Regions from separate parts of the Bartonella australis AUST/NH1 genome, predicted to be linked through region 1. Evidence: predicted binding sites of a transcription regulator. Region 1 holds the regulator's gene; the other holds the start of a gene.

Region 1 (15,894 bases):
TCATAGGAATCAGATCGTTCAATTTTAACGGTGACAAATTCACCCACACGAAGCGGCCGCCGCGATGATATATGCACGATGCCATCTACTTCTGGAGCATCGTATTTACTACGGCCTTTAGCTGTTTTTCCGTAACTTTCATCAATAAGAACTTGGAGCCTTTTTCCAACTTTTTTCTTCAGAAGATAAGCGGAAATTTTCTGTTGTTTTGCCATAAAACGGTTCCAGCGACTTTCCTTTACTTCTTCAGCAATATTTTCTAATCCTAAATTATTTGCGGCGGCGCCTCTCACCGCTTCGTATTTAAAGCAACCCGCTCGTTCAATTTTTGCTTCTTCCAACCACTCAAGGAGCATATCGAAATCTTCATTAGTTTCTCCTGGAAAGCCAACAATGAACGTTGATCGTAAAGTGAGGTCTGGACAAATTTTACGCCATTTTTCAATTCTATGGTTTATTTTTTCGATGTGAGCAGGGCGTTTCATATTGCGCAAAACAGTTGGAGATGCGTGCTGGAAAGGAATATCTAAATAAGGAAGAATTTTTCCTGCAGCCATAAGTTCGATGACTTCATCGACATGGGGATAAGGATAAACATAATGCATTCGTATCCAAATGCCCATATTTCCTAACTCAAGACAAAGATCCAAAAATTTTGTTTTTATTGTGCGGTCTTTCCAAAGGCTTTCAGAATATTTTACATCGATTCCGTAAGCACCGGTATCTTGAGAAATAACCAAAAGCTCTTTTACACCTGCTTGTACAAGTTTTTCTGCTTCGCGAAGAACATTGCTTATAGGACGTGAAATAAGATCACCACGCAGAGAAGGGATGATACAAAAACTACATCGATTGGAGCACCCCTCAGAAATTTTTAAGTAAGCATAATGGCGGGGCGTTAAGCGGATGCCTTGTGGAGGCACTAAATCAATAAAAGGATCGTGGATAGGAGGAATCACTGTATGAACCGCTTGCATGACACTTTCATAATCTTGTGGTCCAGTAATCGCTAGTACATTAGGGTATGCTTGGCGAATAGTATCCGGTTCGGCTCCTAAACATCCAGTTACAATGACTTTTCCATTTTTTTTAATAGCTTCGTCAATGTTAGCTAGTGATTCATTGCGTGCAGAATCAAGAAAGCCACAAGTATTAACAATAACGAGATCAGCACTTTTATGATTATTTGATACTTCATAGCCTTCGGAACGAAGACTTGTAATAATTCGTTCAGAATCTACAAGCGCTTTTGGGCAACCAAGAGAAACAAAACTAATACGAGGCGCTACCATGATAATTCCTGCATTTTATTCATTATTGTTTACTCAAAGAGTAAAATTTAAAGTATCCTGTGTTTTTCTGTCTTTATATATTTACAATGCAATTTACTACCAAGTTATTTATTCTTTTCATAGGTATCCTGGCAGAACGCGTGATATAAAATACGGAAAATATACCATCAACTTTTTATTTAAATACACAAATTGTGCTTATTTTTGCTGCATTATTTTAGTCAATATCGACGAATAAGCCCAACGAGTTTACCTTGTATGAGAACGCGCTCAGATCCATATATGCGCGTTTCATAGTGAGGATTCGCGGCTTCTAGTGCAATAGAGGCCCCTTGACGTCGATAACGTTTTAAAGTTGCCTCTTCTTTATCGATTAATGCAACGATAATCTCGCCTGATGTTGCTGTACTTTGACATTTAACAATTATAGTATCTCTGTCAAAAATACCTGCTTCGATCATAGAGTCTCCTTTAACCTCTAAAGCGTAATGTTCTCCTAAACCGATCATGTCTGGCGGAAGAGAAAGTGTATTTATTTGTTGTTGTATAGCAGAAATAGGTACACCAGCGGCGATGCGGCCCATGATAGGAATAGTGACGTTTTTTTTATCTACAGCGTTAATATTATCGAGACTGTCTAAGTTTCTTGATATTTTCTTTTTGTCTTTTTTTATCATACTTGGAAAAATTTTACGAGCCGAAGAAAGATCAAATGTTATTCTATCTGGGAGTCTGATAACTTCTACTGCGCGGGCACGATTTGGTAAACGGCGTATAAATCCTCGTTCTTCTAGAGCTGTAACGAGTCTATGAATACCGGATTTTGAAGCAAGTTCTAGCGCTCTTCTCATTTCATCAAAGGAGGGTGGGACACCTGTTTCTTTCATATGATTGTGAATGAACAAAAGCAGCTCATATTGTTTACACGTCAGCATTCAACATTCCAATCAAGAAATCGAAAAAGAAATCACTAAAAAACAAAACATAAAAAACAAAACATATGTATTTCACACTTGTTCTACAAGTTTTTATGAAATAAATCAAAAATCTTTGCCTATTGTTTGAGTATAAATTAGAAGCTTATAGGGCTATTTTTTTTATGTTCAGCTTATAAGTTACTTAGCTGTGTTCTCTGTGTTATCTGAGTGATGTCGTTAAAAAATAATGATATATTTCGTAAAAACAGCTTCACGTAATTTGGCTATTATTTATTTGTCACGCATCATAATATCGGTTAAATGCTATTTTGAACTTTGTGTAGTTAACTATTTTAGTTAAACACTCGAAATTATCGTACATACTGGTTTTATTATCGTTCGTAAAATATTTACAACTGAAAGCTTTATGTTTTTATTTTAATAGTGATTTTCGAGCACACAAGCTTCCTTTTTATAATATAGATTGTTGCTTGAACGTAAGTATCTACTGATACAGCTCAGTATAATATTTTCGATATATATCAATATATTATATTATAGTTTTAATTTATTAATTAAATGATATTAAACACAATTTACTGTATTTATATATAACTTTAATATAATTACTTTAATAATTCTAGGATATTCACTTATTTAAACTATTTTTATTATTTAAAATTAACAAAATAGCACAAAATGATAAATTAACAAAAATAATAAACATTTTGGATAATTTGAATTGAGGAATAATATTTTTTTAAAAAGTGTTGACCAAATGAGAAGTCGCCCGTATGTTCCTGTCACTTTCCAAAAGCAAGTTAGCTTGCTTGGGAGCGCGTAGCTCAGCTGGTAGAGCAACTGACTTTTAATCAGTAGGTCCAGGGTTCGAATCCCTGCGCGCTCACCAATGATAATATTTCAAATATTATGCAAGAAGTTAGGAAGTTAACTTTTCTAATTTGTTTATTGTTGTTGTCCTAAAACTGTTTAAGGTAAACTATATTCTATTTATTCACAGTTTATAATTTTCTATTTTTGTGCTAGACTTTTCTAAAGCAATTATTTCGTAAATATAAGCTTTATTGTATACAGAAGGTGCAAGCTGCTGTTTATGGACGTGAATAGAAATAATTAGGTTAATAAATGTTTTTAAACAGTGAAGAAAAAGCTATTTCCATTACTAAATTAATATTTCGATTTTTTTTATGATGGCTACATTGCAATTGCTAACGGCGTGCGTGAATCAAGTAACACACTCTGTAATGAAAGACTCCAGTGATAAAATGGAGGCTAAAATTGCCTCAGTACCCCCAAAATTATTAAATAACCAAAATCAGAAAAAAGACGAGGGGAGATTTGTTGTCGGTAAACCTTACCAAATAAAAGGAAAATGGTATCATCCAAAAGATGACCTGAGCTACAAGCGTGTCGGGAAAGCATCATGGTATGGTTCGTATTTTCATGGGCGTTTAACAGCAAATGGGGAGATTTATAATATGAATCTTTTGACTGCTGCTCACCCGACACTGCCTTTACCTAGTTATGCTCGTGTTACTAATTTGAAAAATGGAGCTTCTATTATTGTTAGGGTAAATGATCGCGGTCCTTTCAAAAAGGATAGAATTATTGATTTATCAAAACAAGCTGCAGTAATGCTTGGCTATGCAGATGAAGGTGTGACAGATGTTCAGGTGGAGTACGTCGCTAGAGCACCTACTGATAATTACGAAAATTCCTATTTAATGGCTTCTTATGTACGTAGAGATAGTATTCCATCCGTAACGAAAAAAAAGGAAAAAGATGCTGTATTTTTGGCGTTTAGTACAGACAGCCAGCGACGATTAATTAAAACTTCAATAGATAAAAGGCAACCAATAGTAAATAAAGAACAATCAATTAAGCCTGTGCTGATAAAATTGCCGGAAGCGGGTCCAATTTTGCCTGATAAACCTGTATTATTCAATCAAATGGTTTTCGCAGATAAAGCGATTGGGAAGATTATGATAAATTCGCTCAATCTGCTTTAAACGGAAAATTAAGTTTACGTTAATGATAAAAAATGTTTAAGCGACAGATAATTAATGATGATCGATTAGCAAGTAGCTTATTCCAAACGTGCTAAATAAGTCAGGACGGACATGCTCGCTGAAAAGTCAGATTATCGAGAATTTATTGTATCAGCGGTGAATTTGAAATATTGAAGGTAATTTCAAAGGAAGAAACAAAAGATTCTACAACACATTATTGTATCGCTTTAATGATGTTGAATGAAGCTTGAAAAGTTGTTAAATTCCAGGGCGCTTTGGTCATTCTTTCTACGGAAGTAAATTTCTTCTCGCGCAATATATTTCTTTGTATCGATTTTCTAGATAAGGGGGAATCAACTGTGCGTGCTGCATTAAAGCTTTTGCTTGTCTTATTTTGGATATTAATATTAAATAAAGTGGGATGGGCAAAAGAATTCCAGACGCCCGCGCCGCAGTTGCTTTTATTAGATGGTAATACAGGCACGGTGCTTTTAAAAAAACAAAGTGATGTCGCTTTTTTTCCTGCCTCTTTAGCGAAATTGATGACAGCTGAAGTAGTGTTTCATCAATTAAAAGAAGGAATATTAAACGAGACACAGAAATTTAAAGTAAGCGAAAATGCTTGGCGCAAGGGGGGAGCGCCTTCAGGTACCACTACTATGTTCGCGAAGATTAATACAGAGGTAGGTATTCTTGATCTTTTGCGGGGTATGATTATCGTAAATGGGAATGATTCGGCCATTATTCTTGCTGAAGGCATAGCGGGAAGCGAAGACAATTTTGCAAAACTTATGAATCAAAGAGCTAAAGCGCTTGGACTATTACACAGCCATTTTGTTAACGCAACGGGTCTTCCCGAAGAAGGGCAATTTGTCACGTTATATGACATGATCACGTTAGCGCGTCATATTGCGCGTGAATACCCTGATTATTACGCGCTTTATAGTGAGCCTCATTTTACTTGGAATAAAATTTTTCAACGCAATAAAAACCCCTTTATTTCTGAGAAAATTGGCGTAGAGGGATTAGGTTTTGGGTATAGTGAAAAGGGAGGTTTTTCAGCGGTTGTTACCATTAATAAAGAACATAGGCGCCTTTTTTTAGCGATGAATGGTTTACAAAATAATAAAGAGCGTACAAAAGAAGTGGTACGCACTTTCCAATGGGGAATGACAGCTTTTGACCTAAAAACAGTTTTGGCAAAAGGAGAAATAGTCGGTTACGCTTCTGTTTACGGTGGATCGCAAATTTCTGTTCCCCTTATCGTTAAAGAGCCAATAAATTTTATGCTTTCAAATGAAAAGAAGAAGAATATTAAAGCAGTAATTAGATATCCTGGTCCGCTGAAAGCCCCTGTTTTTTCTGGACAACAAGTCGGTGTTATTCAGATTTTATTGGATAAAAATCTCCTTCTTGAAAAGCCAGTTTTTACTGGATCTGATATTCAAGAAGGAAATTTTTTTATAAAAGTAAGAGATGCGTTATATGAAGCAACAATCGGGAAATTGCGAAGATATTTATAATGCGCACTAAATAAAAAATTAAGGTCCATACGTGTCAGGTTATTTTATCACATTTGAAGGCGGGGAGGGGGCGGGTAAAACGACTCAAATCTTTTTTCTTGCTCAGTATTTTCGGAATAAAGGCTACGAAGTCGTTGTAACACGAGAGCCTGGAGGAACAGCAGGTGCTGAAGCGATTCGCTATATTTTATTGTCTGGTAATGTAGAGCAATACGGAGCCTTCGCTGAAGCAATCTTGTTCACAGCTGCACGTGCTGACCACGTCGCTAAAGTAATAGCACCTTCGTTGAAGGAAGGTAAAATTGTTTTATGTGATCGTTTTATTGATTCCACGCGTGTTTATCAAGGATTAAATGGCCAAGTAAGTTCCCATATTCTTTCTATTTTAGAAGATATTGGTATGTGCGGAATAATACCTAACTTGACGTTTTTGTTAGATGTACCGGCGAAATTTGGCGTGCAGCGTACAAATTTACGAAGAAAAAAAACTGAAAAAATTGATTATTTTGAAAAAGATGAATTAAGTGTTCAAGAACAAAGACGACAGGCTTTTCTTCAACTAGCTAAAAATGAACCTCACAGGTTTCGGGTAATTGATGCGACAGGCACAATAGAGATGATCGCACATAAAATAAAAGATATTTGTCATAAAGTGATGTTAGATTATAGCCTATGAGTGATATAAATTTTTTACACCAACATGATGATATTGATGGAATTTTGCCACCATCACAAAACAATATCATAATAGGCCATGAATCAGTTCTTCTTTTTTTAATGCAAATGCGCAAAGAAGGGCGTCTACATCACGCACTATTGTTTGAGGGGGAATATGGGATTGGAAAAGCGACAGTAGCATTTCACTTTGCTTGGAATATTTTAAACAATCAAGAAAGTAAATTTTTACAACCTAAGCGTGATTCAATTGTGTGGCGTCAAATCGCGCAGGGCTGCCACCCCGGCTTTCTGTATGTTTCGCGTCGTTTCGATTCAAATACAAAGAAGTTTAAAACAAGCATATCAATTGACGATATCCGCGACGTCACACACTTCTTAACCCAGACATCGCAAGATGGCGGGTGGCGTGTTGTTATTATTGACTCGGCTGATGATATGAATAGAAACGCTGCTAATGCAATTCTTAAAACACTTGAAGAGCCTCCAGCGAAGACTTTATTTATTGTTATTACGCATTCATTAGGGAGATTACACCCGACAATCCGCTCACGTTGTCAAAAAGTCTCTCTGCGACGGCTACGTGATGATGAGATGAAACAGGTTATTTTACGCGTTTTCCCCAATCAGTCATCTCTCGATGAAAAGACCGTTGAAATAGTTACTCAAAAATCTCACGGAAAGCCTCGAAAAGCGGCTTTATTGATTTGCAGCAACGGGATTAAAATTGTTAAGACCATCGACAATCTTTTAAAAAAAACTATCTATGACCCGACCGTCGCTCACGATCTTGCTCAAACTCTTTCGTTATCTAATACTGATAGTCAATTCCGGCAACTTTGCGACGAAATTCTTGATGAGATTCACAAGAGGGCTGTTATGTTGGCCAGGGGAGGGGCTTTCACTCTTTCCCAAAAATGCGCGCAAACATGGAGAGATATTTATCAAGAAACAGTAGAAATGCAGTTATTTAACCTTGATAAAAAACAATTTGTCACCACTATGCTGCTTAAAGCTCACAAAGTCGTTCAAGAATGTAAGCTTTTTCCGTGACAACGCGGCTAGTAAGAGTTATGTCACTACATCTTTTTATTGCATTTTATGACGGATACGATATGCGTGATACATATTATATAACGACTCCGATTTTTTACCCTAATGCCCACCCCCATATCGGGCACGCTTACAATGCTATTGCAAGCGACGCTTTTGCCCGTTTTCAGAGATTGGAGGGTAAAAATGTATTTTTTTTATCTGGCACAGACGAACACGGCTTAAAAATGCAGCAGACGGCGCGTATATTAGGTATGACGCCCCAGCAACTCGCAGACCGTAATAGTGCTGTATTCCGAAAAATGCTTACAATACTAAATTGTTCTAATAATGATTTTATTCGCACAACGGAAGAACGGCATCATCGGGCTTGTCAAGAAATTTGGAAAAAGATGGAAGCTAATGGTGATATTTATCTTGGGCGTTATGCTGGTTGGTATTCGGTTCGCCAAGAAGCTTATTATGAGGAAAAAGACACCGAAGTTGGAAAAAACGGGATCCGCTATGAAAAGGAGCTTGGATCTCCAGTTGAATGGAATGAAGAAGAAAGTTATTTCTTCAGATTATCTTTGTATGAAAAAGCTCTTCTTGAGCATTATGAAAAATACTCTGATTTTATTGGGCCCGCTGAGCGACGTAACGAAATTATAAGTTTTATTAAGTCGGGTTTAAAAGATATTTCTATTTCACGTACAAGTTTTAATTGGGGTGTTCGTGTCCCAGGTAATCCGAAGCATGTAATGTACGTTTGGGTTGATGCGCTCACAAATTATCTTTCGGCAATTGATTTTTTTGATGAAAGCTCGAAAAAACGTGATTTTTGGCCTGCAAATATTCATATCATTGGTAAAGATATCATCCGTTTTCACGCAATTTATTGGCCAGCGTTTTTGATGTCAGCGGGAATTGAATTGCCTAAGCGTGTTTTTGCTCACGGCTTTTTACTTAATCGCGGTGCAAAAATGTCGAAGTCTATTGGGAACGTAGTCGATCCCTTCGAGATGGTTGAACAATATGGTCTTGATCAGGTACGTTATTTTTTTCTCCGTGAAGTTCCATTTGGGCAGGATGGCAGTTATAACCGCGATAATTTTTTGAATCGTATTAACGCAGATCTTGCCAACGACCTTGGTAATTTGGCACAGCGTTCTTTGTCCATGATTGCGAAAAATTGTGATGCAAAAATCCCTGTACCGGCCGCGTTATTAGCTCAGGATGAGCAGCTATTAGAACAATCTCTTCAAGCACTTGAGATTGCGCGTCAAGTCATGTCACACCAAGCACCGCATTTAGCATTATCGGCTATTTTTTCAGTTGTGACGGAAGCTAACCGCTACTTTGCTAACGAAGAACCTTGGAGTTTACGTAAAAATAATCCCGAAAGATTTCGTACAGTCCTTTATATAACCGCGGAAATTTTGCGGCGGATTGGTATTATGCTTTTGCCTTTTATTCCACAATCAGCTGCTAAACTTTTAGATAGCCTTTCAATCACCGAGGAAGATCGTTTATTGCGGCATATAGGTGATTTGAAAATTAAAGAAGGTACGATTCTTCCGCTACCAGAACCAATTTTCCCTCGCTATATCTTTAAAGAAAGTGATATTAATGATGTTAATTGATACACATTGTCATCTTGATTTTGAGGATTTTTCGCAAGATTTGGATGGTGTTATTCAACGGGCTTTAGCTGCCAATGTTCAACGCATGATAACAATTTCAACGCGCGTTAACGAACTAGACGGCCTTTTGGAAATTGCACAAACTTACGATCAAGTTTTTTGTTCCGTCGGTACTCATCCTAATCATGTGCATGAAGAAAGCCATATTAAAGCTGAAAATCTTATTCATTTATCAAAGCATCCCAAAGTCGTTGCGTTTGGGGAAACTGGACTTGATTATCATTATGATTATACCTCACCGCAAGAGCAAAAAAAAAGTTTTCAAGAACATATCATTGCTTCTCGGGAAACACAGTTACCTCTCGTAATTCACTCGCGCAATGCCGATACAGACATGGAACAGATATTACGCGAACAGATGAAAGAGGGGGATTTTCCATTTATTTTTCACTGTTATTCTTCAGGAATGCGACTTGCTTGTACAGCAATTGAACTTGGTGGTTATATATCTTTCTCAGGTATTCTTACTTTTAAAAATGCAATTGAAGTCCGTGAAATAGCAAAAATTGTACCTCAAAAGCATTTATTAGTAGAAACAGATGCACCGTTTTTAGCGCCTATTCCTCATCGTGGTAAAATAAACGAGCCGTCTTTTGTGCGTCATACAGCAGCTGTTTTAGCGGAGACGATCGGCTTAAGTACTGAAGAAGTAGCTCATATAACGACACAGAATGCTTTTCGCTTGTTTAGCAAAATGAAATAAGGAAGGCGGAATGTTTGATCGGTACCGATTTACAATTTTAGGTTGTGGTTCTTCTTCGGGAGTACCGCGCTCTAACAATTATTGGGGAGCTTGTAATCCGAATAATCCAAAAAATAAACGTTATAGAAGTTCTTTATTAGTTGAACGAGTTTGTAAATCAGGAAAAAAAACAACTGTTGTTATTGATACAGGCCCAGATTTTCGGTCACAAATGATCAATGCAGGTGTTAAACATCTCGATGCCGCTGTTTATACGCACGCTCATGCAGATCATATTCACGGTATTGATGATTTACGCAGCTATGCGCTTTCACAAAAGTGTTTAATAGATATTTATGCAAGCTCATTCACGTTAGAGCATCTCAAAAACTCTTTTGGCTATTGTTTTCAAGTGCCGAAAAATTCGTATTATTCACCTATTTTAAGAGCGCATACTATCAGTGAAGAGAGTAAATTTATAATCTGTGGACAAGGGGGAGAAATCACTTTTAAAACACATTTACAGTTGCATGGCGCTATTTATTCTTTTGGTTTCCGTATTGGTAATGTTGCATATTGCACAGATGTTAATAAATTTCCCGAAAAGACATTACTTGGTTTAATGAATTTAGACGTTCTAATTATCGGAGCTCTTCAATTTAAACCTCATTTAAGTCACTTTTCAGTTGATCAAGCATTACATTGGATAGAGTACCTTAAACCAAAGCAAGCTATTTTAACACATATGGATGACTCACTTGATTATAACGACGTTGTAAATTACGTTCCGTCGCACGTTAAGCCTGCGTATCAAGGCCTTATCTTAGAAACGAACGTACCGTTAAATGATTAATTGTCATAAAAATGTTTTCACTGAATTATAGTCATAATATTGACATAATTCGAACTTATCAAATTTAATATTAATCTTAACTTACGTGGTAAGATCGCGTAATAAAGTTCCATAATATATATTATGCGATATTTATCACGATTTTACGAGAGGAAAGGATAAGATTTATGACGATACCATCACCAACATTGTTATTGTTTATATCTGCATTATCCGCGATCGTTTCGTCCGCGTCCACTCTTGCGTGACCGCCAAAGAAGGGGCGACCGATTTAGCCGCTTTTCTTTTGCCCCTCTCAATCTCAATACCACCATGACTGTTAAGGAAAGGATATTTTTTCATGATAGAGATAATGTTTTTCGGAATTCTCTCTCTCGCGTTGTCGGCAGCTTCCGCCATAACCGCGGCCGCCGGATTACATGGGTAATTTCCCTTCACCACTTGAAAGAAAAAAGAGCAGCCCCATGTTAGCAAATTTTTGGTTTCTTCAATTTCTTAGTCTCTTTTTATCCTGAACGAACCGCCCCCGCGGAGCAAACACTTCTCCGACCGCATTATTTTTTTATTTAACAATTTAATTCAATTATCTAAAGAAAGGACAAATTTATGGTAATCGGATCACTCGTTATATTCGGAATATCCGCTACAGCAGGCTTCATCTCATCTATCGCAAATTTCGCTAAACTTTTCGTATAAATATCAAACAATTTTTATGAAAGGATGAAAATCATGGTTATAGCAGCTTTATGGGGAGCCGCGAGCAGCCTACTCTGGATAGGATCTACAGCAACCGCTACCGCAAGCATTTATAATTTATGGTGGGTCTTTTTCCTATAAACACCTCTCCAACCGCATTTCTTCAACCGTATTATTTTTTCTTTAATTTAACAATTTAACTCAATTATCTAAAGAAAGGACAAATTTATGGTAATCGGATCACTCGTTATATTCGGAATATCCGCCGCGGCAGGCCTCATTTCGTCTGTCACAAGCCTCCTCGGAATTTTTATATAACTAAACAATATCAAAGAACAAAACTGGTCGGCGCTCCACTAAACGCGCCGGCTCACAAAAAGAAAATAGCCGATTTCTCACTTAAGCACCACACACACAGAGCCTACGTACCATAGAACTCTCCCCTACTATGCGAACACTCTCCTCCCCTCTCTAAACGGGACAACTTCTAGCTCACTTTTTATGAGTTGGCTTGTAGCAGATTAACAAACCAAAAGCAAGGGATATTTATCATAATTTTATAAAAAAATGAAATTTACAATCAAATCTAAATAGCTTGTTTAATTATACTTCCTATATTCGCTAAAAAGTCGTATCGCAGTAAATATCCCCTACTTTAAGAAAGAAAAAGTTCTTTCTCAACGGGGTGAAAGTAAGATTCAATTATTTCATTTGTTACAGCTGAAAGTTTGTCCAATTGCCATTTAGGTTTCCGATCTTTATCAATAAGTATAGCACGCACCCCTTCGTAAAAATCATGATTGTTAATCATATGATGTGCAATACGATTTTCAATTTTTACGCACTCTTTCAACGTTTGGGGAGAACTTTGTTTCATTTGTCTCCAGGCAATTTTTAAGCTTATAGGAGAACGTAATTGCAAGGTATTATAACATTCTTTAGTGAATGTAAGCTCTTTTTTACAAAGTAATTCCATACATTTTTCTAATGTGCTGACACCAAAACAAGTGTCTATAACATAGCGTATTTCGCTACTCGTTTCATAATCCCTCGTAATTGCTTGTTTTTTTAAAGCCGGAGTAGGATCCCCCTGTTCAACAATAGCTTTTCTAATTGTATTTAAGCTACACTCAGGAACAGCGTGAGTTGCTAGCCCAAGATTCAAACAATCTCCCCATTTTATACATGCGCCTGTTAATGCAAGATAAACGCCAAAATGACTAGGAATAGGCGGTAAAAAAAAGCTCGCACCCGCATCTGGAAAAAAGCCGATAGCACTCTCAGGCATTGCAAAGAGTGTATTTTCTGTGACGATACGGTGCGAACCGTACACAGAGATTCCCACTCCTCCTCCCATCCAAATACCATTTAAGAAGGAAATATAAGGTTTTGGAAAATCTTTGATATAAGCATTTAAGCGATATTCATCACTGAAATACTGATAAGAAGAATCTATCGGCCCCATCCGATAAATTTCTACAACATCCCCACCAGCACAGAAAGCACGTCCCTCTCCTTCAATTAAAACACAAAGAACATCATCATCTATTGCCCATGTTTCAAGGGCCTTTGTTAAAGAAAGAACCATTTGATGATTAAGAGCATTCAATGCAGAAGGGCGTGTGAGTTTCACAATACCGGCGCAACCTTCTTTTATAAAAGAGATGTTTTCACTTGCCCCAAAGTCAATTCGCATTCTTTTCATTTTTTTGTGCACCTAATTTAGGGAATAGCTGCATAACAGCGCCAATACAATAAATATAAACGCTAGCTACTGAAATCCCGACTTTAATCCACCAAGGAGCATTAAGTTTATAAAAAAACGCGGCAATACCGAAAGCGCACCATATAAAGAAAATCGGAAGATTAAGCATGCGTAAACGAACGACTCTTACTGGATGAATAAAATAAATGGGCAAAAAAGATATGATCGCTGACAGAAAAATAATGGTAAAAGCAATCCATTCCCCTGGTTTAACGACAAAAAGCGTGAAAACCATCATGTTCCAAACGACAGGAAATCCTTTAAAAAAATTTTCTTTGGTTTTCGTGCCAGTATCCGCGTAATAAATAGCCGATGAAATAACGATAATAGCACTTAACAAAAAGGATAGTTTCGAATCTATAAAGCCACTTTGATAGAGTGCGAAGGCCGGAATTAAAACATAAGTTACATAATCAATAACATTATCTAATAATTCACCGGACCATGTCGGGAGTATATATTTAACATCAAGTTTGCGAGCAATCGGCCCATCAATACCATCAACGAGAAGTGCGAGTCCGAGCCAGCAGAACATAGCAACCCATTCTTTCTCAGACGCAGATATCAAAGAAAGAAATGCTAAAAATGAACCTGAAGCTGTTAGCAAATGGACAGAAAAAGCCTTCGCCTGCGGCATTGTTACTTTTTTATGACGCAATCGGCCAGTATTTGTTCTGATTTTTCTTGTTAATTTATGTTCCAAAATTTCTCTATCCTCACTCTTCTCGCTCTCATAGAATTCCCACCTATTTGATTATTGGCATTTTTCTCTTTATTGTATGACTGACCTATAAGAAGAACACAATACGGTTACTTCTTTATATAGCAAATGATTATACGTAATATAATAGAAAGACTTTATATAATAAAAAGGCATCGATTACATATATAAATAATAAAAAAACATCAATTACTCAGAACATCAAAATGATTGGGTATATCGGAAAGGTTCCAGCGCTTGTGATATCTGAAAAAAATAAGCATAAAAATATTACTGTAATTGGAGCAGGGCCAATTGGTATGTTGGCCGCACTTAATCTCGCACATAAAGGCTACTCCGTTTCTCTTATTGGTCCCGCTGCTTGTGAAAATGAATTGCGGACGACTGCCCTCATGATGCCAGCAGTCCATATGCTTCAAAGATTCGATATTTGGAGTACTCTCGAGCCTTATGCAGCAGCTTTATCCTCGATCAGAATCATTGATGCAACGTCTAGACTTGTGCGTGCTCCCACCATAAATTTTTACTCTGCTGAAATCGGTGAAAAGGCTTTTGGCTATAATATACCTAACTTAAAGCTGAACAATGCTTTAGTTAATTCTGTTGCACATACTCCAAGCATTACAAGATTTTTTTCTTCAGCAAAATCTTTTCATCATCAACAAAACCATACACGCATTACTCTTTCAGACGGCAAGATTATTCAAGCATCGCTTATCGTCGCCGCTGATGGGCGCGACTCCCCGACACGCACTGCAGCTGGAATCGGCGCCCAAATATGGCACTATCGGCAAACAGCACTCGTTTTAAATTTTTCGCATAGTTTGCCTCATCACAATACATCAAACGAATTTCACACAGAACACGGCCCTTTTACACAAGTTCCATTACCAGGACATAATTCCAGTCTCGTATGGGTTGTTACCCCCTCTCGTGCTGAAAAATTACTAAATATGCGATCTGAAGCGGTTGCAAAAGTGGTCGAAGATCAGATGCAGTCTATGCTTGGTAAAATAATGGTAAAAACGCCAGTTCAAGCATGGCCTCTTTCAGGACTTATTCCTCACTATTTCGCTGCCAATAGAACAATTCTAGTAGGTGAAGCAGCCCATGTTTTCCCCCCTATTGGAGCACAAGGGTTTAATTTAGGATTTCGTGATATTCAAACTTTAATTGATATTATGCCTGATAAGATATCCAATTTTAATTTCGAAAAAATTATTGCTTATTATAATCTATACCGCAAACCCGACATATTTGTCCGAAGCGGATTTATTCACGCACTTAATTGTGCGTTACTTTCTGATATGTTGCTCGTCCATATTGCACGAAGCTTCGGGATTGAATTATTGCGCAACTTCTCTTCATTACGCAATTTATTTATGCAGGAAGGTATGCATCCTGGCAGCGGATTAAGAAAAATTACGCGAATTTTTACCACAAAATCACCTAGGTGATGACGCTGATATGATAAAAAAAATCACTGGTTCGGATATCGCCCACGGTAAATATATCTTAGTAGATAACACGCATTTTTTACAAGTCGGTGCATTAATTTACCGTGTAAAAAATGGAATCCTCGAATTCCTCCTAATTACTAGCCGGGGATCTGGGCGATGGGTTATACCAAAGGGGTGGCCAATTTCGAGACAATCCTTTTCGCAAACTGTATTGCAAGAAGCTTTTGAAGAAGCCGGAATTCGGGGTATCGTTGATACATTTCCTATAGGCACATATGAATATGAAAAATTAGATTTAAGGAAAAAGAATAGCAAATTTTGCGTTTATGTTTTTTCTGTACTTTATTTACATCAAGAAAAAGAATGGCCAGAACAGAATCAACGTACATATGAGTGGGTTACAGCATTGGAAGCAGCGGGACGCATCAGCGAACCAAAACTTAAAAAAATTTTATTACAATATAAACCGTAATATAATTGCTTCTGCACATTAGTTTTTTTAATTAATTATGTATGCTGTAAACATAATTTAAGTGACTCAAATC
Region 2 (15,894 bases), 620 kb from region 1:
ATTTCAACGAGGAGCTGATTTAACGTTTGCTCCCGCTCATCATTTCCGCCTCCTAATCCAGCACCACGATGACGTCCTACAGCATCGATTTCGTCGATAAAAATAATACAAGGAGTATTCTTTTTTGCCTGTTCAAACATATCGCGAACCCGACTTGCACCGACACCGACAAACATTTCCACAAAATCTGATCCTGAAATTGTAAAGAACGGCACATCGGCTTCACCCGCGACGGACCGAGCAAGGAGAGTTTTCCCTGTTCCCGGAGGTCCCACAAGCAAAACACCTCGCGGGATACGCCCTCCTAAGCGTTGAAATTTTTGTGGATCGCGCAAAAATTCGACAATTTCCTGTAAATCTTGCTTCGCCTCTTCCACACCGGCGACATCTTGAAAGGTGACACGACCATGCGCTTCAGTAAGCAATTTTGCTTTTGATTTACCAAATCCCATCGCGCCGCGTGATCCATTCTGCATCTGCCGCATAAAGAAGATCCACGCTCCTACGATGATAATAACGGGAAGTAATGAGAACAATAAATTGAGTAAGATGCTATTTCCAGAACCTTCAGGCACAGCTTTAATGTTGATTTTTTTGTTTTCTAATTTTTGCACTAAGCCCGGATCTCTCGGCGCGTAAGTTGAAACAACTTTACGATCAACAGTGTGTCCCGTTAATTTTTGTCCTTGAAGGGTAACGGCTTTAATCTCGTTATTTTCAACTTTTTGTAAAAATTCAGAATAAGATATTTCACTGTTCCCGCCGCGCTGATTATCTCCATTAAAAAGAGAAAATAACACGATCAGAATCAGAGCAATGACCCCCCAAATCAAGAGGGAGCGATAATTGGAATTCATATTAAGCCCACTTAGTCAGATAAAGATTTTTAAAAGAGTCGTTTTCACTATCATAGCTTAACATATAACCTTGTCCACGCCTTGCCAAGGCATGAGCGAGTGTTTATCGTCTTTTAAAGCAATTTTTATTTATCTTTTCCATTCAATATTAAAAAAAGGCCCAACAACGCTCACAATAGCAGCGTCTTCACGCGACAGCAACCAGTTAAAGGGAGCCATAATTCGCCTTATGGTGATTTTGTATTGGGGATGAAACGGGTTGATGGACTGCGAATGATCAATTATTTTGTTATTTGAAGTCATAAAGGGCGATGGATAAGTTAACTCCGGAATATCGGTCATTTTATCATTTGAGATCATTAACAGCGATTGCAAAGAAGGAAAATGAGGACGTTTAGGCTCCATTGTACCGTTGTCTAAGGTGATACCGTTGTCTAAATAGCCCTTCAGCTGAGAAAGATTAGCTGTCCCAACTTTTATTGATTCTTCACCGTGGTTGCTAATCTGATAGCGTCCATCCCACACAAAAGTTTTTCCTGGCTCAACGACCGTCTCTTTAATATTTCGGGCTTCGCGCCAAAAAGTTATACCATTTTGGTTATATTCAATGACAGACCCCGCCAGAGTAAAACGTTTTTTTTCAAAATGTTCCAGACACAATCTTTGATTAAGGGCCCTTAATTTTTTATGCGACAGCAAATAAGGGCTTCCCCCCATTAGCACGGCAAACAACCCAACGATAAAGGGGAAATCTGGATGTTGTGATAAGAAAGGCGCCGGCTTTCCAATAAAACATCGCCCATACTCAACAGCAATATCCAATGCTAAAATCAAATCGGCGATTTTCTGGGTTTGTAGGCGACGTTTTAGCGCCGCGTGGTTAACTTTTTTAGCAAGAATAGTCAGTTTTTCTGAGTGCATGGAACGGCGCACACGCGCACGTTCAAAGTTAAGGTTCTCATTTGTTGGATCATCAATCCACGTTTCTCCCCGAAAACGTAAATAATCGCGCAATATCTCGCGCTCTATGCCGAGGAGTGGGCGAATTAACCGGACCTGTTGACGCAACAAAGCCTCGCGCGGGATACATGATAAACCGCGTTCATATACCAATTCATCGCTGTTTTTTGGCGTGCCATTTGTCACGCTTTTGGTCTCAATTTCTGTGCAAGCATTACTCCCTTTTTCTTGCTGAAAAAGACTTATATTCTCTCGGATATGCTGGCTGTGCGTTTGATAAGTTTCATCCTTTTTTTGTTGCAAAATATTCACAGTTTTTGAAATACGCTGACTACGCATTTGGTAAGTCTCGACTTGATCATTCAGTGTATGCCCTGTCATGATCAGAGTCGCGCCTTGTTTTTGAGCTTCATCAAACAGCAAATTATAGCGCGCGATGCGCGATTTTTCGGAGATATTGGTCTTTGGTTTTTCGCCTTCCCACCGCACAATAATATGTTTAATCTGGTAGATACGACAAATTTCCGAAACGCTTTTTGCCTCGTGTGCTGACTCTTTACGCAATTGGTGATCAATCGTCACAACGATCATTTCAGGGGGAGAAGGCAATGTTTTTAAATAATCCCGGACCAAAAATAACAAAGCCAGCGAATCCCCTCCTCCAGAAACTGCAAGGATCAGTCTTCGACAAGTGGCAAAGTCGGATTTTTTAAAAAGATTTTCTGCCAACTGAACAAACACTGGAAATGATTTTCTCCTGTCCAAACATTTACACTGATTGCACTGTGATAGCCTCACAATAATTGCATTTTAGGACGTCGCAAGCAATCATATTTCAACGTTTTACGCCACCAGTATATCCATGAAGGAGATGCAAAGTGCCCTGTTATAGCTGTGCTTGCCCCTCATAAAGACGGCCTTCCCGATCAGCCGGGCACCCAACAGCAGAACACCCTCTAGCTATTTTATTCAAGGCCACAACTTGCGATAAAACCCCGCCCCTCGTTACAAGACTTTATTCTCATAAAATCCTTTCAACTAAAAGTGCCCTACCATCCACAGAATTTTGTCGACAACGCCCCCGAAAAGCCTTTTTAGTTTAAAATATAATGGGGAAAAATAAAACTATATTTTTTTCGCACAATAGGCCGCTGTCAGCGCTCTCGCTGATAATTTGAGCAAATAGACAAAAATTCGGGCAAAAAATTAAAACTTGCCACAAAAAGCGGAATTTAAAATGCTCATTACTTTATTTTACCTACGGGTGCGTTTTTTGCCCCTCAGTAAATTTGATTAATGAGTCAGGTACCTTTCATGCCTATTTTTAATCATTGGTTCCAGTGCTTACTGTTGTGACAGCCCGCCGGTTTTGGTTCCAACATGAAAGAGCATTGCAGATCGCCACGGGTCTTTCTTTTCCGTAGGAAATTGTCCGCATCCGCTGTGCAGAAACACCTAAAGAAACTAGATAATCACGCACTGCAACAGCACGGCGCTGCCCAAGAGCTAAATTATATTCGCGTGTACCCCGTTCATCAGCGTGGCCTTCGATAGTAACAAAATAACGAGGATAACGAAGCAACCATTCTGCTTGACGCATTAAAATTCGCTGAGCGTCCGGCTCAATAGAAGAAGAGTCAAGTTCAAAGAAAACGCGATCTCCAACATTGACCATAAATTCCTGCTTTGAACCCGATGATGCAGCACCGTATCCGGCATCAAAATAATCCCCCATACCCGCGGTGCCGGTATTTTTTTTAGCGCACCCAACTGCGGTCAATAAAACAAAAAGTAAGGTTATAAATGGATGACGGATAATATTTTGGATAGGGCCCACGTGCCAATTCTCCTGTCGTTTAGAACCAAAATTAAATAGCGCAATTTTTTAGCAGCTCTTTAAAAACGATTATAGTTAATATAGAGCTTTTTTCCTTGTTTATTCCCTATTTTTTGCATCCCCAAGGTGCCTCTTCTCCGCATTTTTACCCTGCAGGAAACTTCACGAGGCCAGCTTAAGAGCTTAAACCAACCTTGTATTATAGATCATTTTGAAACTCTCAGAGATATCCACTTGGCAAAAGCCCCGCCGGTATCTAAGCTTCTCGCCGTGCTTTGTCCTGCTTCACCATCATTAAAAACGCAATTCTCCACGGCCCATGCGGGAAGCAAAGTCGCCCCCGCCCTGCTCATACAGGTCCCTGTCCTCATAAATCACCTTGAGGTTCTTTTTGAAGAGCATTCAGCTTGGCAAAAACCTTGCTGGCGTCTAAATTTTCATCGGTAATTTGCTTAGCTTCGCCCTCGTCAAAGACGCCATTTTCTGTAACCGACGCAGGAAGTAAAGTCCCGTCCCCTTCAGCTGGCACAGGGCGGTTTTTTGCCGCGCGATGGAGTTCAATATCTAAATCGATTTGTGAACACAGGCCCAGCCCCACGGGATCTAAGGGAGCTAAATTAGCACTATTCCAATGTGTCCGGTGGCGAATTTGCTCAATGGTTGCTTTTGTTGTCCCGATTAACCGTGCAATTTGTGCATCTTTCAATTCAGGGTGATTCAACACCAACCATAATGTACCATTCGGGCGATCTTGACGCCGGGAGAGAGGGATATAGCGCGCACCCTTTCGTTTTTTTTCAGGGATATGCACTTTTGATTGAGAAATTTTTAAGCGCACTGTTTGATCTGCCTCAGCGCGCGCGATCTCGCTGCGTGTTAATTGCCCGGAACTAATTGGATCAAGTCCTTTAATACCGTGGGCGGCTTCACCGTCAGCAATGGCTTTCACTTCTAACACATGCAATTTACAAAATTCCGCAATCTGATCGAAAGAAAGCGCTGTATTATCAACCAGCCAGACCGCTGTTGCTTTTGGCATCAAAAGTTGTGCTGCCATTTTTATAATATCCTCTTATTCGCCTCTTTATCGAGGCAGGTTACCGCCCGCTCTAAGGCCATTTATCTTCCAGAGCCCTAGAGTCTTTTGTTTCCTAAACCGCCAACCGCCCCCGCTCCGCTTTAACTGAACGGGACACAGAAGAAACCGTCTCTACTATGAAATCACGCTTTTTGATAGTTTATAGCGCGATTTTCAAGTCACTACAAGATACACCTATCCTGTGATGATTACTACGAGAATATCTTTACCTTTGACGCGAATTTTCTTATAAAGATTTTATCGGGTCTATTCACCTTACGCTGTGGTACATTTCGTTAACCTAAAGAGGCGTCTGGTCATCCAAACTGAAAGGTAAGCCATGGCAGGCCATTCACAATTTAAAAATATTATGCACCGTAAAGGGCGCCAAGATGCAGTGCGTTCGAAGATATTTTCTAAGCTCGCGCGCGAAATCACGGTTGCAGCGAAGCAAGGCTCTCCTGATCCGGCAATGAATCCGCGTTTAAGGCTCGCTGTGCAAAACGCCAAAGCGCAATCGATGCCCAAGGACAATATCGAACGCGCCATTAAGAAAGCTTCAGGCGGTGATGTGGAGCATTATGATGAGGTACGCTACGAAGGTTACGGCCCAGGAGGCGTCGCGATTATTGTTGAAGCATTGACTGATAACCGCAACCGCACAGCCTCTAATGTGCGCGCGGCCTTTACAAAATCGGGTGGTGCTTTAGGGGAAACGGGTTCGGTGGGTTTTATGTTTAACCGAATCGGTGAAATTATTTATAAGCCCGAAGCAGGCACTGCGGATAGCATTATGGACGCCGCGATTGAAGCAGGTGCCGAGGATGTCCAATCCGAAGAAACAGGCCACCACATTATTTGTGCTTTTGAAGATATTGGCGAAGTTTCGAAAATTCTTGAAGACACTCTTGGCGAAGCGGAATCGATTAATACTGTTTGGAAAGCAACCACCCTTGCACCGGTGGATGAAGAAAAAGCACTATCAATTTTGCGCCTTATTGCAACGTTAGAAGAAGATGATGATGTGCAAAATGTTTATGCTAATTTTGATGTCAGTGACGAAATTTTAGCAAAACTTTCTGCATAACCGCGACCGGCTGCGTTATAATATGCACCTATAGTCTTCCGGGTATTTTTAACCGGGAGCGTCTAAACCTCTCTGTTAGAGACAAAAAGCGGATAAGTTTGTTTTGCCCAGCGGGCGTATATTGAGCAAACAAAATACAGCTAAAATTGTCCACGAGGACGCGAATATGACGCTCTTCGGGCCACTACTTCCCCGTTGTTGCGGTGCGGATAGCTTCTTCTCAAGCGGTTACACTGTTACGGTAATTATGTTACCGTAACACCACTCTCATAGCCGCATTGCACGATTAACTTCTTGTGCCGGTTCAGTTTTTCACAGATTGGGATACGGCTTCAAATATATGCCTGCACAAGCTCACAGGCCCTGCCTAGGCAATGGAGCACACCCAAGGCCGCTGTTTGAGACAGCGGATCTAATCAGCAAAATTTTAGATGCCGAGATTACCAAAGCGATTTCTGAATTTGGAAACACGCCCGCCACGATCGACCAATGTCTGAGAACCGCCTATCCACGCTGGGTGGGTTCTTGGATCAATATCTAAGCTAAGAGTATCCCCCTCTTTTCCCCATGTTGAACGGGTCGCATAGTGGGTTCCGTCAGTCATAACGACTTTAATCATATGATAATCGGGATGAATATTTGCCTTCATACGGAAAACCCTCTATTTTCAAACAATGAAACACCCCTTTGACTGTATTTTAAGCGCGTTCTCTATTGTTTTTTTGATAAACTGATCGTACTATGGCCGCGTTATAGCTGAATGTGCATTAAAAAACAAGTGTCCAAGAAGCGTAGCCCTGGGGGGAATAAAACGACCAGACGGGCATCGTTAAGCAATCAAGTTGAATTATCATAAAATGAATAAAAAACATCTTATAAAGCCGCTGAGCTCTTCCGTGAAATCCAAAGAGAGGCGCGACAGGAAGCGTTCTGTGTCTTTGCTTTCAAGTTTTAAGCCTTACATTATCCGCTACCGTTGGCTTATCGTTGTCGCTTTTTTGTCCTTGCTTGTCGCGGCCTTTGTCACGCTGGCTTTACCTGTCGCCATTCGCCAAATGCTTGATCACGGTTTTACAGTTTCAAATCACGGAAAAATCAATTTTTATTTTGGTGTTTTGTTTTTTCTAGCGCTGCTTTTAGCGCTTGCTTCAGCCACCCGCTATTATTGCGTTATCACATTAGGTGAACAAGTAGTTGCTGATTTACGGCGTGATGTTTTCGCACATATCATGAAATTTTCACCGGCATTTTTCGATCATTCTCATTCTGGCGAAATTGCTTCACGGCTTTTGACAGACACGACCCAGATAAAATTAGCCATAGGATCAACAGCTTCTATCGCTTTGCGTCACCTGATTGTGGTGGTCGGTTCCATTGTGATGATGGTCATCACAAACGCTAAATTATCCGCGCTTGCCTTGCTTGCCATCCCTGTTGTATCTATTCCACTGATTATCTTTGGGCGTAAAGTCCGCTCACGCACACGCTCTGCACAAGATCGTCTAGCCGACGCAAATGCCCTAGCAACCGAACAGATAAGCGCTATTCGCACTGTGCAAGCTTTTACTGCTGAAAAATTTATTTCTGCACGCTTTTCAGATCTAGTTGAACGTGCATTTCAAACGGCGCGCGCCTCCGTTATTCTGCGCTCTTTTTTCACAGGCTTTGCAATTTTCTTGGTGTTTAGCAGCGTCGTTGCAATTTTGTGGATCGGATCACACGATGTTTTGAAGGGCACAATGTCCGGCGGTACATTAGGTCAATTCGTCCTATACGCAGTTTTTGGAGCAGCAACTTTTGCACAATTATCAGAAGTTGGCGCAGAATTAGTGCAAGCAGCAGGTGCAGCTGAACGGCTTGCTGAATTATTGCAAGAAAAGCCTTTTATTTCATCGCCAAAGCTTCCTTTACCATTAGCACAGCCTGTCCAAGGAGCGATTACTTTTGAGCAAGTTGATTTTACTTATGCTTCTAGACAACAAGAAAAGATTTTGCACAATCTTTCTTTCTCTGTCAAAGCTGGTGAAACAGTTGCTTTTGTTGGCGCTTCAGGTGCAGGAAAGAGTACTATTTTTTCTCTCATTCTCCGCTTTTACGACCCCATGAGTGGCCATATCCTGTTTGATGGTGTTGATATTAACCGCCTTTCCCTTCACGATTTACGCCGCTCAATTGCGTATGTCCCGCAAGATGTTGCTATTTTTGACGGCACATTACGCGACAATATTGCCTTTGGCGCCGAAAATGCCAGTCAAACAGAAATTGAAGCAGCAGCCCAAACAGCCAACGCGCTTGAATTTATCGAAGCGTTGCCAGACGGCTTTAACACTCAAGTTGGAGAACGCGGTATCATGCTCTCTGGTGGGCAAAGACAGCGCATTGGTCTTGCGCGAGCAATTTTGAGAAATGCGCCCTTATTGCTTCTGGATGAAGCGACATCGGCCTTAGATGCTCAAAGTGAAAATCTCGTGCAAAAAGCTTTAGATGGGATTATGCAAAATCGCACAACGTTGGTTATTGCGCACCGTTTGGCGACAGTTTTAAAAGCAGATCGCATTCTCGTGATGGATGGAGGTTCTCTGGTTGAAGAAGGGACCCACGCAGAACTCATCGCACAAAATGGGCTTTATGCGCGTTTAGCCAAACTGCAATTTTCACAAAAATGAGGTCCTCTCCAGCGTTATTAACGGCTTAAATTGCCACAGCGCTGGCATATCCTCGGCGCATTAATATCTCTAAATCACTAATGTACTGAGAGCGCCAACATCTCTCGATGCATCATTGAACCAAATGACGTGTAACGCTCGTTATTTTTGCTGTCTTAAACAGTTTTTTTGAGAGTTTTTCTTAATTCAGCGTGAATCAATTCATTACCGGCGATGATATTTTTTTTACCAAAAATATCATTTCCTCCTTCTCTATCAGTGACAAAACCACCTGCTTCGCGAAGCATCAATATTCCAGCTGCCATATCCCAAATTTGAAGATCATTTCCCCACAATCCATCAGCTCTTCCAGCCGCAACATAAGCCAAGTCGAGAGCCGCTGCCCCTAAACAGCGAACACCAGCAACCTCTGCCATAATATTGCGCAACTCAATGAGATATTGCCCATGATTTGAGTGTCCTAAATAAGGCGCTTCAGTTACAATGACGCAATCTATCAATTTCCGCCGTGCGGCCACGCGGCAGCGCCGGTCATTAAAGAAGGCACCTTTTCCACGCTCGGCGGTAAAGAGCTCATCGGCAACGGGATTATAAATCACACCAGCAACGATCTGTCCTTGACGCTCTAAGGCGACAGAAACAGCGAAAAAAGGAATGCCGTGCAAAAAATTTGTTGTTCCATCTAAAGGATCAATAATGAAACGATGCTGAGAATCTTCACCAATAATTTCTCCAGATTCTTCTGTTAGAAAGCTAAATTTTGGCCGTGCTTTGACCAATTCAGAGAGAATAATTTTTTCTGCTTTACGATCCGCTTGGCTGACGTAATTTGCTGGGCCTTTCAATGATACTTGCAAATTTTGGACCTCGCCATAATCGCGCACTAAGGACCGCCCGGCCTTAATGGCGGCTTGAACCATAACATTCATAATTGCAGAATGGGCCATATTTTATCCTTTTTCATTTGCGCGACGCAAATAAATCAATTCATTAGTATCAACAATAATACGTTCGCCAGCATTCATGAAAGGCGGCACGAGGATACGGATACCATTATCGAGAATGGCAGGTTTATAAGATGATGTAACAGTTTGCCCTTTAATGGCAGGATCAGCCTCAGCAATGGTTACAACGACTTGATCTGGAAGCGATATACCAATCGGTTTTTCTTGATAAAGCTCAACGGTCACAGTCATGCCGTCTTGCAAGAAAGCGGCACGATCGCCGACAAAATCTTTTTGCAACTCAAGCTGTTCATAAGAATGCGAATCCATAAAAACCAGAACATCACCTTGTTGATAAAGGAAAGTAAAGTCCTTTTGTTCAAGTCGGACTCTTTCAACGGTCTCGGCGGCACGAAATCGTTCATTAAGTTTCGTACCATCGATCACATTTTTCATTTCAACCTGATTAAAGGCCCCCCCTTTCCCTGGTTTTACGGCATTACATTTAACAGCTACCCACAAGCCCCCTTGATGTTCAATCACATTTCCAGGCCGAATTTCATTACCATTAATCTTCATAGTCTACACCCACTTTTATCTCTGCAAAAGAGAACTCTACATCCTTATTTTTCATCTTTTTAGAGAAAAATTTTCTAATCTTTCTATAAAAGGAGTCGCATGCGCCTTAATCTTTCAGTTTTCTGTAAGACTATAAAAGGACCTCAAACACAAGCTCCTTAAAAACTTCAGGCCACCATATAGCTTAGCGTATCGGCTCTCTGCAAGACTATAAAAGCATCCTCGCTGCGCGCGCTTTGAAAATTTTTCCGAAACTTAACATAGACGGATTAATACGCTCAAAAAGAACGCAACCTTTTTTGATGAGGGCACCTTTTAGTGAGCAGATATGAATCGTCGCGCTTTCTCACGCGCTTCCTTCAATTGAGTTTCGCCCATCCCTTCCAACATCGTTTCAAGATCCTGGGCCTGTGCTTTTGCCCGCTTTGCAACCATATACCAAGCAGCCGCCATTACGGTATCACCTGTTGTTCCGATCCCATCACGATAAAGTCTTGCCAAAGCGATTTGTGCTGGCACAACCATTTTAATTGCATTATCAGAGAGTAAATAAAAAGCGCGGTGAAAATCGGTATCTCCTCCACGGCCTTGAACAAGCCATTGGGACAAAATGATTTGCGCCATTACATTGTTATTATCAGCTGCCATTTCGATCAATTTTCGTGCGTTATCGTAATCTTTGGGCATTGTTAAAGTTCCCGAAGCAAGAATTTTTGCTGCCGCGAAAGCGGCCTCAGAATCTCCAAGAGCTGCACCTTTCAAGAACCAGACTAAAGCCTGATCCATGGCTTCACTTTCGATATTTTGCGAAGAAACCCCTGCGAGCTCCCGCTCTTTCTGTAAAGCTTTATGAAGGAGCAGCTCCCCATAATAAAATTGAGCTTCTTTAACGCCAGCTTCAGCGGCTTTTCGAATAAACTCTTCCGCTCGTTTTTGATCCTTTGTTACAAAATCACCGTTAAACAACATAAGCCCGTAGCGCAGTTGTGCTTGTGGTTCGCCTTGTTCCGCCGCACGCTGAAACCAAAAAGCCGCACACTCCCCGTTCATTGGAACAGCATATCCTTCCACATATATCCGTGCAACCAAAGTCTGTGCGATTGGGTCATTGAGTTCAGCACGTTCGAGCGCAGTATAAAAAGCCCTTAGATAACGCCCTCGGACATAATAATCATAAGCTTCATCATACTGCCCAGCTTCTAAAACATGGAAAGATTTCCGAACCTTCTCGTTTTTCACAAAATCTTGAACAGCGCGCACTGTACATTTGGAAGCGTCTGATGCCTCATCGGCAGCCTCAATTTGATTTGCAGCCACTGTCGAAGACCAAATTGTCATCAAAGCTAGCGCATAAATGACTCTTTTTACCATGAAGATCACACCTCTATTCACCATGAAAATTATACCCCCGCTTATTATAAAAGGCCGTACCCCAGCTTATACCGTAAAAGGTTGCATCCCTATTTATCATGAAGAATTATACCCCCGCTTAGCATGAAGACCGTGCCTCTCCTTTGCCATAAAGATTACATCCCCGTAGGGAGGGAATAATTTTCACATTTCTTTTTCACTTTATCGAGAACCTCTAAAGGGTCGTCATGAGCGAAAATCATTTCTTCAACAACAATGAATTCACATGTTGTTTTTAAGCTTTCCTCAAAAGTAATAGGATCACTCCCTGCTTGGATAAGAGCAGGAATTTCCATAATTTCTGCCCACCATTGCGCTAACTGAATATTTCGAGGATGAGCATGTGGTTTTTTGTCAGCGCCTAATTTTCCGAACAGCAGATAATCAGCTCCATTTTCAGCAACGCTCATAGCACAATGGCGGTTACGCAAATTCCCAACACCGACTATTTTTTGTTCTTTTTTCTGCTTATTAAGGCTTTTCAGAGCGTCAAGGTCCCCTTCCAGATGCACACCATCAGCCTTTATTCGGCCTGCAATACGGCTATTATCAGCGATGAGAAGAGCAGCCCCACTGTTTTGAATATCGTCAGCGTATAATCGGGCACTATTTTGCAAAAAAACTTCGTCGCTTTGTGGACCTTGCGAATCGTAAATGATCACGCAAGCAAAAGGTTTTTTAAGCAACATCTTACGCAAAAATGCGGGATCTACAGCGCGGCGAATATCCAAGGCTAAAACCAATTGGGGGGAAAGATATGGCTCTGTCGATTTATTTTTTCGCTCTATCATACAGTAACCCCTGCGCACCAAAATAAAGTTTTATTGTATGAATATAACTTGCCAAAAGCAACTGATAGCCTTTGTTTCTTGTAAAGGTCCGTTTACGGCACACAATAGTGTTCCCGATCACGACATCTCCCTTTCCTACCGTAATATACACATAGACATTTTACGTTCTTTAGCGCTGTTGACGATTTTCATCAACCATATTCCTAGAATATTTTACGAACATATAACGCATAAAAATTTTGATTTTTCTGATTCAACCGAAATATTCGTTTTACTTTCAGATATTTTTTCAATCTTAACTTGAATGCCCGCTGATATAAAGCGGGCTTTATTTACGTTGCACACAAACTGCAACAGCAAATTTTCCGGCTTTATAAAGTACAATTTCTCGTCATCTTTACAGTTTTGAGCTTTTTTAGCGCCTTTTTGCTTTGGCACTCCGAGCACCTTTTATCAAGTGAACACTCTCAGCTTATTCCTGGCACAACTTTTTACCGCATCTGTGTATATTAAGCTTTAGTTAATCAATTAGGCTGTCATAATATTTTCCCACTTTATATGACTCTTACGATTTCTGCTCTTTTTGTACTGCGCCTTGACCATAAATCATAAATATAAAAGGTGCCCTCTTGCGCTCTCCTTCATGGTTTAACTTTCTTGCAACCCTTATAGGATTTCTTATCCTTCTTACTCATTATCGGGGCAGCGGTTTTTGGGCCCTTTGTCGTGGCAATTTCTTTTTGTTACCGAACGCTCATAAGTGCTTTATCTCTCAAACAATAACAAAAAACCGATTCTCAATCTCTTTTATTGATTTTATTGGTCGGTTACATCACTCTCTTTACGGGGTTTACTTTAACTTGCGGGGGGGGGTGCTTAGGTGGCTTCCTGGATCCTCACTGTTCATCGACTTTAATAAAAATTTTCTGAGCTTATCTCACCTCTTTCATATTTTAGCTTCACCACCCCCAATTTTCTGTTTACCGCGGCTTCGTAGACTGTTTCACGTATCAAAAAGGCACTTTTAGAAGATTATGAGGGAAATATGACTTATGTTTTTGCAACCGACACCATTTTTGTAGATGCTCGGATAAATTTATAAAACAGTAACGACAAATATATTTTTTTTCAGACGCTCTCTTGATTGTGAGCGGCATCGCTATACAATCCGTCATCGCTATCATTGCGAAAATTCGTGGGATATCGTCGCCTGTTATTTTTTGAGCGTCAATAAATTCAGAGCACCGTTGCGAGGTAAAGTATTCTTGGTATAAGGCCCGTTATCCTTAATACAAAAAGCGCGTTGCGCGATAATCTTAAAGAAGCTATTCTAGGGAATGATGAAAAAACTGCTCAACTTTGTGTTTATTGGTTGTCATAGTTTCTATCTTGGTACGGGAGTGTAAGAGCGTGAGTGCACATGAACGTCCCCATGATAAACCTATTGTCATGATCGAGCACGATGCTTTTGAAAGTATTTTTGACCGTCTTTATGAAGAGACAATGACTCTGATTGAAGAAACGGCGACTTATATTGATACAGAGGGCAAAATAATTGCTCGTTCTCTTCCGGCGGAAATCTCGGCTCTTTACGCAAAGGAAGCTGTATATTTGAGCACGCGGCTTATGCAAGTCGCTTCGCGGCTTTTACTCCTTCGTGCGGAACGTGAAGGAGAAATGTCGCCCGAACAAATTAAGCAAGAGAGTGCGAAAGTCTCTCTTCATACACCGTCCTTAGAGCTAGAGACAACTTACTGGGAAGAATTACCAGAGATTTTCCGCTGCTTTGTAGCTCAGTCGCTGCGTCTAGAAGAGCGGATGCGCCACGTGAGCCATGATGGAAGGCAAGATCTGTCTCAAATTGTCAAAAACAATAACCCGGTTAACAAACAAATTGCGCTCTTGAACACGATTTTCCAGCGCCCTCAATGAATTTTGAGCGTCTTCCTTTCCTCAATAAAGTCTTAACAAGCAACGCTCGTTTCTCCCTGCATACTAAATGCGGCTACAGCTGTTACTTTTCAAGCTCAGACCCAATCCTTTCTTAACCCTTTCTCTGCATAAGCGCGCGATATAGACGCTATTTTCAAACTCAACTTCAAGCCTTCCCTAACATTTTTTAAATTTTGTTTACCTTGATATGTTCTTCTTATGTTCTTTTCCTATTCCCTCTATTCAAGCATATAAAAATAGCATAAACTGGGCCCTATGGCAGAGACGATTCGTATTATAGGTATTGATCCTGGGCTACGGCGGACAGGATGGGGGGTCGTCGACCTATTAGGCAATCAGCTCCGCTTTGTCGGAGCGGGAACGCTCCACTCCGATGCACAGCGTGACCTCGCTTCCAGACTTTGCCAGCTCCATGAAGGGCTTTTAGCTGTCCTGCACCAATTTATGCCCCACGAAGCAGCCATTGAGCATGTGTTCGTTAACAAAGATGCCACGGCCACTTTAAAACTTGGTCAAGCGCGCGCCATTGCACTCCTCGCTCCAGCTCAAAAAGGTCTCCCTGTTTCCGAATATGCACCGAATAAAGTTAAAAAGTCGGTCATCGGTGTCGGCCACGGCGCCAAAGAGCAAATCCATATGATGGTGAAAGTCCTCCTTCCGCAAGCTAAATTTGACAGCAGTGACGCCGCCGATGCGCTCGCGCTTGCACTCTGCCATAGCACCCACCGCACCGGCTTATCTCGTCGCTTAAAGGCCTGCGCATGATTGGCAAATTGAAGGGGATCCTTGAAGACATTTTCGACGACCATATTATTCTCGATGTGCATGGCGTAGGATATGTCGTTTTTATTTCAAACCGGCTGCGTCCTTCTTTACCAACTCTCGGCGAAAGTTTAAGTTTGTTCATTGAAACACATGTTCGTGAAGACGCAATTCGTCTTTTTGGATTTACAACAAAAGCTGAACAAGATTGGTTTTGTCTTTTGCAAAATGTGCCAGGAGTAGGTGCAAAAGTTGCCTTAGCCATTTTGGGTATTTTATCGCCCAATGAACTGACACAAGCAATTACACTCAATGATACGGCCATGATCAGTCGCGCTCCCGGAGTTGGCAAAAAAGTTAGCGAAAGAATTGTCGGTGAACTCAAAAGCAAGACGCTTCCCTTTAGCGAACATATCAAAAGAGTCTTCCCCCCTGCTTTAAATTCCCACTCAGAAGCAGCTAATCAACCAGTCGATGATGCATTATCGGCCTTAATCAAGCTTGGTTTTGAACGTGACCAAGCAGTTAATGCTTTAACTTCAGCGATGAATGACCTTGAAGGAGAAACTATTTCTTCAGCCCTTCTCATTCGCCATAGCCTCAAATTGCTTTCCCTCCCGCTTAACGTAAGGTAACAATGAACAAAGATGAGAATCGACGCCTGCTTGATGCTGTTCCCCTTCCTGAAGATCCGGACCGTTCTTTAAGACCGCAGACACTTAATGATTTTATCGGCCAAGAGGCAGCACGCGCAAATTTAAAAATATTCATTGAGGCTGCGAAAACGCGCCAAGAAGCTCTCGATCATGTTTTATTTGTAGGCCCTCCCGGCTTAGGAAAAACAACCCTTTCGCAAATTATGGCTAAAGAATTAGGGGTTAATTTTCGTTCCACATCGGGGCCAGTCATTGCAAAAGCTGGAGATTTGGCCGCCCTTTTAACCAATCTTGAAGAACGCGATGTTCTTTTT

What was found. The regulator LexA, encoded in region 1, represses DNA repair genes until DNA is damaged. The targets are predictions, from matches to a motif close to TGTTCNNNNTGTGTTCNG.
Region 2: a site for LexA is predicted at 14,351-14,368, ahead of ruvC (crossover junction endodeoxyribonuclease RuvC). Genes of this name have one in related genera too.

What each region holds. Positions count from the first base shown of each region.
Region 1 is NC_020300.1:801,085-816,978, forward strand. It holds gene rimO (30S ribosomal protein S12 methylthiotransferase RimO) at 1-1,292, opposite strand, end outside; gene lexA (transcriptional repressor LexA) at 1,514-2,227, opposite strand; tRNA gene BANH1_RS03425 (tRNA-Lys) at 3,044-3,119, shown strand; gene BANH1_RS03430 (septal ring lytic transglycosylase RlpA family protein) at 3,451-4,239, shown strand; gene BANH1_RS03435 (D-alanyl-D-alanine carboxypeptidase family protein) at 4,599-5,762, shown strand; gene tmk (dTMP kinase) at 5,794-6,438, shown strand; gene BANH1_RS03445 (DNA polymerase III subunit delta') at 6,435-7,490, shown strand; gene metG (methionine--tRNA ligase) at 7,553-9,112, shown strand; gene BANH1_RS03455 (TatD family hydrolase) at 9,102-9,875, shown strand; gene BANH1_RS03460 (MBL fold metallo-hydrolase) at 9,886-10,707, shown strand; gene BANH1_RS03470 (enoyl-CoA hydratase/isomerase family protein) at 12,059-13,099, opposite strand; gene pcsA (phosphatidylcholine synthase) at 13,089-13,871, opposite strand; gene BANH1_RS03480 (UbiH/UbiF family hydroxylase) at 14,096-15,346, shown strand; gene BANH1_RS03485 (NUDIX hydrolase) at 15,357-15,821, shown strand.
Region 2 is NC_020300.1:1,416,886-1,432,779, forward strand. It holds gene ftsH (ATP-dependent zinc metalloprotease FtsH) at 1-857, opposite strand, end outside; gene tilS (tRNA lysidine(34) synthetase TilS) at 987-2,558, opposite strand; gene pal (peptidoglycan-associated lipoprotein Pal) at 3,142-3,654, opposite strand; gene BANH1_RS06195 (DUF1013 domain-containing protein) at 4,022-4,711, opposite strand; gene BANH1_RS06200 (YebC/PmpR family DNA-binding transcriptional regulator) at 5,073-5,819, shown strand; gene rpmE (50S ribosomal protein L31) at 6,247-6,468, opposite strand; gene BANH1_RS06210 (ABC transporter transmembrane domain-containing protein) at 6,677-8,485, shown strand; gene BANH1_RS06215 (inositol monophosphatase family protein) at 8,641-9,432, opposite strand; gene efp (elongation factor P) at 9,436-10,008, opposite strand; gene BANH1_RS06225 (tetratricopeptide repeat protein) at 10,324-11,379, opposite strand; gene BANH1_RS06230 (thiamine phosphate synthase) at 11,535-12,209, opposite strand; gene opgC (OpgC domain-containing protein) at 12,247-12,513, shown strand; gene BANH1_RS06240 (DUF1465 family protein) at 13,620-14,141, shown strand; gene ruvC (crossover junction endodeoxyribonuclease RuvC) at 14,418-14,927, shown strand; gene ruvA (Holliday junction branch migration protein RuvA) at 14,924-15,559, shown strand; gene ruvB (Holliday junction branch migration DNA helicase RuvB) at 15,562-15,894, shown strand, end outside.